DNA from 3 places in the Exiguobacterium sp. s183 genome. Region 2 is predicted to be linked to each of the others. Evidence: riboswitches for the same ligand, from Rfam matches in the RefSeq annotation. Region 2 holds a riboswitch; each other region holds the start of a gene.
What was found. Region 2 has a riboswitch for S-adenosylmethionine ahead of KNP62_RS07585 (2,3-diketo-5-methylthiopentyl-1-phosphate enolase). Riboswitches for the same ligand answer to the same signal wherever they lie in the genome.
Positions count from the first base shown of each region.

Region 1: it holds a riboswitch for S-adenosylmethionine, as region 2 does, so the genes downstream of both, msrA (peptide-methionine (S)-S-oxide reductase MsrA) here and KNP62_RS07585 (2,3-diketo-5-methylthiopentyl-1-phosphate enolase) in region 2, are expected to answer to the same signal.
Region 3: it holds a riboswitch for S-adenosylmethionine, as region 2 does, so the genes downstream of both, KNP62_RS12970 (methionine ABC transporter ATP-binding protein) here and KNP62_RS07585 (2,3-diketo-5-methylthiopentyl-1-phosphate enolase) in region 2, are expected to answer to the same signal.

Region 1 is NZ_JACSKN010000001.1:431,457-434,732, reverse strand. It holds gene KNP62_RS02240 (amidase family protein) at 1-988, opposite strand, end outside; gene KNP62_RS02235 (hypothetical protein) at 1,102-1,263, shown strand; SAM riboswitch class I at 1,308-1,407, shown strand; gene msrA (peptide-methionine (S)-S-oxide reductase MsrA) at 1,475-1,999, shown strand; gene KNP62_RS02225 (DM13 domain-containing protein) at 2,101-2,622, shown strand.
Region 2 is NZ_JACSKN010000002.1:415,252-418,527, forward strand. It holds gene mtnK (S-methyl-5-thioribose kinase) at 1-1,090, opposite strand, end outside; SAM riboswitch class I at 1,173-1,275, opposite strand; SAM riboswitch class I at 1,481-1,582, shown strand; gene KNP62_RS07585 (2,3-diketo-5-methylthiopentyl-1-phosphate enolase) at 1,652-2,806, shown strand; gene KNP62_RS07590 (2-hydroxy-3-keto-5-methylthiopentenyl-1-phosphate phosphatase) at 2,803-3,276, shown strand, end outside.
Region 3 is NZ_JACSKN010000006.1:11,391-14,666, reverse strand. It holds gene KNP62_RS12980 (PTS sugar transporter subunit IIC) at 1-378, opposite strand, end outside; gene KNP62_RS12975 (thioredoxin family protein) at 559-816, shown strand; SAM riboswitch class I at 1,267-1,373, shown strand; gene KNP62_RS12970 (methionine ABC transporter ATP-binding protein) at 1,451-2,479, shown strand; gene KNP62_RS12965 (methionine ABC transporter permease) at 2,469-3,131, shown strand; gene KNP62_RS12960 (MetQ/NlpA family ABC transporter substrate-binding protein) at 3,162-3,276, shown strand, end outside.

The DNA of each region.
Region 1 (3,276 bases), on a different contig from region 2:
TCGCAAGATACGCCTCAATCCCAAGCTTGAATTCATCAAACAAAATATCTGCCTGTTCTAATGCCGTATGTTTCGGTAACGTGATTTCGACGAGTTCAACCTCGGCTTGACGCAACAATCGAAGTGCCTGTTCATACAAATCGACTTCTTCGTCTGAAATAGTTGGCTTGATAAATCCGACACGCATACCGACGGCTTGACGGACATCGAGACATGTCACATAAGGCGGTCCGATTGGAGTTTCCCATGTCGCAGGATCAGTCGAATCTTCACCACACATTGTCTGTAAGGCAACGACCGCATCACGGAGGGTACGCGCCATCGGTCCAGCCGTATCTTGAGAACGTGAGATCGGAATGATTCCTGAACGACTAATCAAGCCGACGGTCGGCTTGATTCCGACGATACTATTATGCACACTCGGGTGTACAATCGAGCCGCTCGTCTCAGATCCGACGGCAAGGAGTGTCAGGTTCGCCGCAACCGCCGAAGCCGATCCAGAACTCGATCCCCCGACATCTAATTGGTCGCCATAAGGGTTCTTCGTTTGTCCGCCAACAGCACTCCAACCGTTCGGCATATCTTCCGTTAAAAAGTTCGCCCACTCGGACAGGTTCGCTTTTCCGAGAATGATTGCCCCGTCAGCCCGTAATCGTTTTACGAGCTCGGCATCTCGACCTGCAAAATGATGTCGCATGGCGGCGGCACCTGCTGTCGTACGCATCAGACCGGCTGTCTCGATATTGTCTTTAATTAAGACGGGGATACCGAGGAGCGGTTTGCGTACTCCTTTTTTATAGGCCCGTTCTGCCGCCTCTGCCTCGAACAGGGCGTCCGGATTCACCTGGATGACGGCATGAAGTCGCTCATTATATGCAGCAATCCTTCCAAGGTAATACGCGGTCACGTCTCGTGCCGTGAATTGTCCTTCTTTATACCCACGATGTGCACGTTCAATCGTCAGCTCATGTAATTGGATTTGTTCCATCCTACATTCCTCCTTTATCTCTCCCACTTTATTCGTGCTCTATGCCTGATTTCCTTTTCGTATCGCCAAGTCTATGTGTTCTTGTTACACTTAAGAAAAAACAGGAGGTTCCTATGACGCGCTCCTACGTATTCGTGTTGCTCGCCGTATTCGGTCTATTTTTCTTGCAGTTATACGGAGAAAATGTGCCGTATGGTCCGTTCATTTCGATCGGGTTGATCGGATTCATCATCGTCTTGACGATTTTTCAGTTGAAGCGAAAACCGAAGCATTGACGAAAGTATTTTGAGGGTGGTATGATGCTCTCACCAACTACATATCGATATCAAGAGTGAACGAGAGATCTGGCTCCATGACTTCACAGCAACCTGCCACAGGCAAGGTGCTACGACCAGCAAGGGAAACCTTGGACGATATGACGAGAGCGCTCATGTCATCCGACGTGAGCGCTTTTTTGTTGAAATACGATTTGGAGGGAACGACAAGATGGAAAAAGCAACATTTGCAGGTGGCTGTTTTTGGTGCATGGTAACACCTTTTGAAGAACTACCAGGGATAGAAGGAATCGTATCCGGCTATATGGGCGGACAGATCGACAATCCGACGTATGAAGAAGTTAAAACGGGAACGACTGGTCATTTAGAGGTCGTTCAAATCACGTATGATCCATCTCTGTTCTCATATGAACGTCTCCTAGAACTCTATTGGATCCAGACAGACCCGACCGATGACGGTGGGCAGTTCCAAGACCGTGGGCCTCAGTATGCCCCAGCCATCTTCTATCACACGGAGAAACAACGAATCGCGGCTGAGGCGAGTCGAGACGTATTAGCAGCAAGTGGTCGTTTCACGGCACCGATTGTCACAAAAATCACTCCGGCGACGACATTCTTCGAAGCGGAAGAGTATCACCAGGATTACCACAAAAAGAATCCAAAACACTATAAAGAAGACCGGGCCATCTCAGGACGGGACACGTTCATCGAAGAGAACTGGACCGAAACCGTATAACGGTCATCAGACGCGGATTTTAGCATCCGCGTCTTTTTATAAGCCCAATAATCGGGAAAAGGCTATTAATGGTTCATACATCCGAAAAGGAGGACTCATACATGAAAACAAGTACGAAACTCATCATCAGTGTGATCGGCGTAGCCGTAATCGCCGTCGCCTGGTGGCTCATCTCACCGCTTTTCTTGACAGAGACAGTCGATGAAGGACTACCACCGACAGCTGTTGAGACGCCTGCTTCAGAAGAAGAAACAGAGGAAGAGACAACTGAGACACCGGAACCACAACCGAGTCAAACCGAAGTAGCGGGTGTGTTCATGGACGGGGAGAAAAATTATGAGACGACGGGCACGATTCGCTCCGTCGAGGCAGAAGACGGGACGTATCTCCGATTTGAAGAGTTTGAAACGACGAACGGACCTGATTTATTTGTCTATTTGACGAAGCCAGGACAAGAGACGTCCGAAGGGATTCGACTTGGAGCACTTAAAGGGAATACAGGAAACCAAAACTATTTAGTTCCGGCAGATGTCGATCTGTCAGAATATAGCACCGTAGTGATCTGGTGCCGTGCTTTTAGTGCGACGTTCGGGACGGGTGAATTGAGCGCGTCGAATGAATAACTGATATCAAACAGCCTGGACGTTTGACGTCCTCGCTGTTTTTTTGTATTAGAAAAATTATTTCTATCAGTTCTATCTATTTATTCATGCAATTCACGTGTTACAATATGGTAAAGTATGGAACTTTTTATAAGGAGGGTTTTTATTTGACTTCACATCAATCGACGTCATACAGCTCATATTTTTGGAAACGGTTTTGGATTCTTTTTCTGCCGATCGTGACGATTGGGATTTTATCTGAACCAATGATTGTAGAGAACACGTTTAAGAGTCTTGAAGATATCGGCGAGTTTGTTTTCTACTCGATATTCTATATTGTTGTAATCGGAGGCTTTACTGCGTTTGCCATTTCTTTCGTATGGAGAAGAAAATGATTGTTCCAAAATTGATGGTAGCCTGTTTATCTTCAATTGTTCTGAGTTTTTCTCTTCCAGTCTTCATGCCTGTGTTTGAAGATTTTACTTATTTTCAGAATGTTTTTATGTATGTGTTTTATGCCTCACCTATTATTTTCACTTATGGAATAATGACCTCTATTTTTTCGGAGTTTCTAAGTCAACGTATGACATTCAAAATCAAAAAAATAACTTCATTTTTGATGCACTTGATGTTTGGTGCCTTTTTCGTTTTCCCTTACGGCCTTATATTCGATTT
Region 2 (3,276 bases):
GTTTGATGAGACGCGTGCCGAGTTCTAGGGCATGACGTTTCCGTTCGATACGAAGGTCGTCTGGCAATGTTTCCAAGTCAGCGACGCCCGCTAGACCGACCGTCCGACGAATCAATTCGCAGCCCGCGTAGCCGATCGCATCACTCAAAATCGATGGCAACAGTTCGTCCACGAATCCTACTGTGTTGAATGTCTCGACCGCCTGTGTGAAGCGTGTACGGAACGTTTTTTCGAACGTTTCCCAGACAGTGAGCACTTCTGTGAAGCGTTCGAACCGCTTCAACGGATGTGCATACGTCGAGAACACCAAATGGGCGATGATTTGACCGATGTCAAAACCGAATGGACCATAAAATGCAAACTCAGGATCGATGATTTTTGTTTCCTGACGCGTCGCAAAAATGCTTCCAGTATGTAAATCCCCATGTAGCAACGCTTCGTGTTTAGTCACGAACCCGACCTTCAATTTCGTCACTTCAATTTTCAAGGCGAGGTCTGACCAAAGCTGCTCCACGTCCGGACGAAGAGGCGTTTCGATTTGATTCGATTCTGCATCACGATACGGATCAGTGAAGATCAGTTTTTCTGTGATATCGCATAGCTCTGGATTGTAATACTCTTTTTCGATTTGTTTCTTGGCGAGCGGTCCTTTCGCATAGTCAGATGTCGCAAACAACGTTTCCCCGAGGAATGTACCGACGTGACGCGCCAAATTCGGATAGCTCTCTCCTTTTAGGAAACCCGTCCGGACGATTTCAAACGCTGACAAATCTTCTAAAATCGTATAGGCGAGTTCACGGTCGCTACCGAGTACATCTGGTACGAATTGTGGTACGACTTTTGAAAACTCACGGAGTGCCAGTTGTTCAATCCACGAACGGTCAAGCGTGAGCGGCCAGCTCTCTCCAACGACTTTTGCGTACGGCAACGCCTGTTTCACGATTAATGACGTTTCTCCTTGACGAATGCGAAAGACGAGATTTAAATTTCCATCTCCGATTTCCTCACATTCTGCAATCCCCTCTTCTAGTAACCCCAACTGTCGAACGTGTTCGACGACACTTTGTTCTGTAAACGCCTCATAAGCCATGATGATTTTCCCCTTTCTTGAATCTATGCATGAAAAAAGCCCCTTTCTCCGCGAGAAAGAGGCACACCCAAATTGGTTGTTCCTCTCATCTTTCAGACATATGTCTGGTGGATGTAGCACCGTGCCAAATGGTCGGTTGCTGCGGCGTCTTAGGGCCAATTCCCTCTGCCAACTCGCGATAAGAGTAAATGATGTAATTGTGTTTGACGTGTTGAGACGAATATTACGGACTAGGCACGCTAGTTGTCAATCCTCTATTTTCGGTCGACTCCCTATTTTTGACACGCATATATAGAAACATTATTTTCAAACTTTTTTTCTCAAAAAAAGGAATTGACGAGTGAGCGATTCTATGTAAAAATTCAATTAAATTTCACAACTTCACAACTATTCTTATCAAGAGCAGACGGAGGGACAAGCCCGATGATGTCGCAGCAACCGACCAGAAATGGCACGGTGCTAATTCTTGCAGCTATCGCTGAGAGATAAGAGTTCATTGTTTTCGAATGACCTCTTGCCAAGCCAAGAGGTCATTTTTGTTTGACCTGAAAGGAGGAACTTATGGGAATCATCGCTACTTATGAAATCAAACATACCGATCACGTCGAGCACGTGGCTGAAAAAATCGCACATGAGCTGACCGTCGGCACATGGACCGAATTGAACCATCTCGAGCAGCATCAACTACAGGCATTCCGCGGTGAGGTCATCGATACCTCCCAACAGGAAACGACGAGTCGCTTCTCGATTCGTTACCCGCTACATAATGTGACGCCGGACTTTTCGTCCATTCTGACGACGACATTCGGAAAGCTGTCGCTCGACCCAAGCGTCCAACTTGTCGACCTAACGCTCCCAAACGAGCTCGCATCGGACTTTCCGGGTGCCGCATTCGGAGTCGAAGGTGTCCGCGACATCCTTCGAGTATACGACCGACCGCTCGCCATGAGCATCTTCAAAGGCGTCATCGGGCGTGACCTTGATTTTTTGGCGACACAACTTCGTGACCAGTTTACAGGTGGCATCGATCTTGTGAAAGACGATGAGATTTTATATGACAATCCGCTCACCCCATCGCTCGAACGGGCTCGGATTGGAGCATCGATCATTCAAGAACACCAAGAACTAACGGGTCGTTCCGTTCTATACGCCGTCACGTTGAGCGGACCCGTTTTCACCTTACGCGACCAGGCGAAACGTTTGATTGAGGCAGGCGCGACCGCACTTTTGTTCAACGTGTATACGTACGGGCTCGACGCGTTACGGGAACTCGCTAAAGATCCCGAGATTCACGTCCCGATTTTGGCACATCCCGCTTTTGCAGGAGCGTTGACCGGATCGATTCGTCATTCCCTCCTTTTCGGGAAACTGATTCGACTCGCCGGGGCGGACTTGACGCTTTTCCCGTCACCATATGGTTCACTGTCGACACCGAAAGACGAAGCAGAACAGATTCAAACTTACGCGACAGAACCTCATTGGACGAAACCGATTCTGACGGTCCCTTCTGCCGGAATTCACCCAGGACTCGTCCCGGATTTGATTCGTGACTTCGGAACGGATGTCGTCATCAATGCCGGCGGTGGGATTCATGGGCATCCCGACGGTGCGGCTGCCGGAGCGAGGGCATTCCGCCAAGCAATTGACCAGGCAATCGGTAAGATGAGCGAGACCGATGCGTTATCGACCGCGTTGGATGCGTGGGGTACGCGATGAGTACGCACGTCATCTGTGATTTCGACGGCACCATCACGGAAGAAGATAACATCATCGCGTTGATGCGACGCTTCGCCCCACCTGAATGGGTCGAACTCAAAGAAGGTGTTTTGAACCAAACGCTCTCCATTCGAGAAGGCGTCGGTCAAATGTTCAGCCTGCTCCCGAGTCATCAGCAAGCTTTGTATCATGACTTTCTGCAGTCAACCATCACGCTTCGGCCAGGGTTCATCAAGTTTTTACAAGAGACACAGTCACTTGGCTTTCGATTTGATGTCGTCAGTGGCGGTATGGACTTTTTCGTCCATCCGATTCTAGAAGGTCATGTGGCACCGGAACACATCTACTGCAATCACGTTGATTTTTCAAGGGAGACGGCACGTGTCATATGGCCTCATTCATGCGATGCCCATTGCTCGAATGATTGCGGATGTTGCAAGCCGACGATTGCCCGACAGATCGTCTCACCT
Region 3 (3,276 bases), on a different contig from region 2:
CTTCATGACGAGAATCGTAGCGATCGCAGCGGTCACACCGGCTGTGATCACGTCACCGATTCCGGCCATCACAAACGCACCTTCGTTAATTCGAACGGCGCCACTGCCGACATAGGTTGCGATGGCGATTGTTCCAGCCTCTAAAATCGATCGTCCGAACTGCATCGCGACGGCAAGACCGATAATGGCCGGGAGGAGGCGCATCGCAATCGTCGTCGCATCCAATATGAATTGAAGAGACGGAAAATAAGGGAGTATAGCTTTCGTGAGTTCGCCGAGCAGCGCACTCGGGATGAGGGCGATCAGAATCGCCATGCTGAGACCGTTTAAGACGTTCATCGTAAATTGCTTTGTCGTACCTGTTGCCTGTTCCGTCATCATTCATTCACCTGTCCTTCTTCTTTGCTGTTATGTACAAAAGCGATAAAGTTAGAATCCATATTATTCCTATCAGACAGAAGAGTCAAGAGAATCATTGAAAAATTCTGAAATTTCACGAGAGCACGATTTTTGAACGTGACTCGAACGACCATTATAATGACAGGAGAGGTGAGAAAAATGATTACAGACGGATTCTTATATATATACGCGCCAATGTGTGGTACATGCGCTGTCGCGGAGAAAATGTTGACGGTCGTCGAGGCGGTCGACCCTGAAATTCAGATTGAAAAGCGCGATGCGAACTATATCCCAAACGAGCTTGAAGCCTATCAGGTGATGAGCGTCCCAGCGTTGTTAAAGCTTGAAAATGGCGAGGTTCGGGATCGCCTTTATGCCTTTCAAAACGTTCAACACGTCCTCTCTTTCGTGAAGTGAGAGAGGAACATTAGAATAATCTGAAAATTTTAAATAATCAGTTGACACAGAAAGTTCACGAATGGTATATTCATTACAACATCTTACTTGAACACAAAATAGGACGCGATATTCCCGACATCAAGACGTTTTGATGAAGCCGATGCTACCTTTATACGAATACACGTCAGTCTTCCCTTCGATTGTCCCCCAAAAAAATCAAGCGAAGAAAGACGTTCCGTATAATCGCACGGTCCAAGTCAAGATCGAGTGATGATTGGTGAATCTCCCCCATATAAGGATGTAAATCTTGAACGGGCAAAAGATTTTCATCTATGGGCTGTCCTTCCGTGACTCAAGGTGCTACGTTCTGTGTCGTCCTCGGACGGCACCTTTTTTTGATTTTTTTGAAAAAATGATTTGACAGCAGAAAAAGCTGTCGCTATGATAAAGCTAATCGAATACACAACACTCTTATCAAGAGAGGCTGAGGGACTGGCCCTATGACGCCCAGCAACCGCGGAGCAATCCGAAATGGTGCTAATTCCAGCAAGGTGAGAAACCTTGACAGATGAGAGCAATCGTTGTCCGTACGATAAAGTGCGCACGTTTGCTCAAACGTGCGCGCTTTTTTTGTTGTCAGGAGGGAAAGGAATTGATTCAACTACGAAACGTCGCCAAATGGTTCGATACGAAGAATGGTCGTGTCCAGGCGGTGGATGATGTGTCACTAACGATTGATCGCGGTGAAATTTTTGGAATAATCGGATATTCGGGGGCGGGGAAGTCGACGCTCATCCGATTACTCAACCGTCTCGAATCACCGTCTAGCGGTGAAATAGAGGTCGCCGGGAGTGAGCTCACGAAGCTCAGCCCGAAAGAATTACGAGGGGTTCGCAAGAACGTCTCGATGGTCTTCCAGCACTTTAACCTTCTGTGGTCGCGCACGGTCGCAGAAAACATCAGCTTCCCACTCGAATTGATCGGGGTTCCGGCAAGTGAGCGGAAACGTCGGGTTCAGGAACTCGTCGAGCTCGTCGGACTATCAGGTCGCGAAGATAGCTATCCGTCACAATTATCCGGCGGTCAAAAACAGCGAGTAGGGATTGCCCGCGCGCTCGCTACAAATCCAGAGGTGCTCCTCTGTGACGAAGCGACAAGCGCGCTCGATCCGAAGACGACGGATTCGATTCTTGAACTGCTCGTCAGCATCAATAAGAAGCTCGGATTGACAATCGTCCTCATCACGCATGAAATGCACGTTATCCAAAAGATTTGTCATCGCGTCGCCGTGATGGAGGCAGGGAAAGTTGTCGAGACGGGTCAAGTCTCTGATGTGTTCCAACATCCGGAGCAGCCGATCACGAAAGAATTCGTGAAACAAATTGGGGCGGTCGACGATCTGTCGCTCACGTTCGAACATTTGAAAGCACGCTATCCGAGTGGGCAAATCGTCAAATTGAAATTCTTGAACGAAACGGCAGAACAACCGATTTTGTCTGATGTCCTTAAGACGCACGACATCGGATTCAACATCATCGGCGGGAACGTGACTCAGTCACAAGTCGGTGCGCTCGGCACGCTATTCATCCAATTGATTGGGGAAGCACGAGAAATCGAACGCGCCATCGCGTCGATTCGTTCGCAATCAGTAGAAGTGGAGGTGGAAAGCGATGTTTCCTAACGTAGACTGGCAAATCATGATGGAACAGACATGGGAGACGTTATACATGACGCTCGTCGCGGGTGTCGCGACGTTTGTGATTGGACTCGCTTTAGGTTTGATTCTTTATATTACAAACGAATCGCTATTATTGAAGAATCGTCCAATTTACGTCTTCGTCAGCGCGATCGTCAACGTATTTCGTTCGATCCCGTTCATCATCTTAATCATTTTACTCATCCCGTTCACGTTGTTCCTGCTCGGTACCATGCTCGGTTCGACGGCGGCGCTTCCGGCACTCATCATCGGAGCTGCACCGTTCTACGCCCGTATGGTCGAACTTGCCCTTCGTGAAGTCGACCGCGGTGTCATTGAGGCAGCGGAATCGATGGGCGCGACGAAATGGCAAATCATCTACAAAGTCTTGATTCCGGAAGCACTTCCGGCAATCGTTTCAGGACTCACAGTGACCATCGTTGCAATCGTCGGTTATACGGCGATGGCCGGCGTCGTCGGAGGCGGCGGACTCGGGAACTTGGCCTTCTTGGAAGGCTTCCAACGCTCACAAAACGACGTCACGTTCGTGGCGACGGTGCTCATCTTGATCATCGTGTTCGTCATCCAGTTCATCGGTGACCGACTCGTCACAAAAATTGATAAACGTTCAGCTTAATAACACATATACCATTTGGAGGGATTCATGATGAAAACTTGGAAAACAGTACTCGGATTGACAGCTTTATCAGCATTCACAGTTCTCGCGGCTTGCGGCGGGGAAGAGGCAGAAACAGGTTCTGGCGATGAAAAAACATTGATTG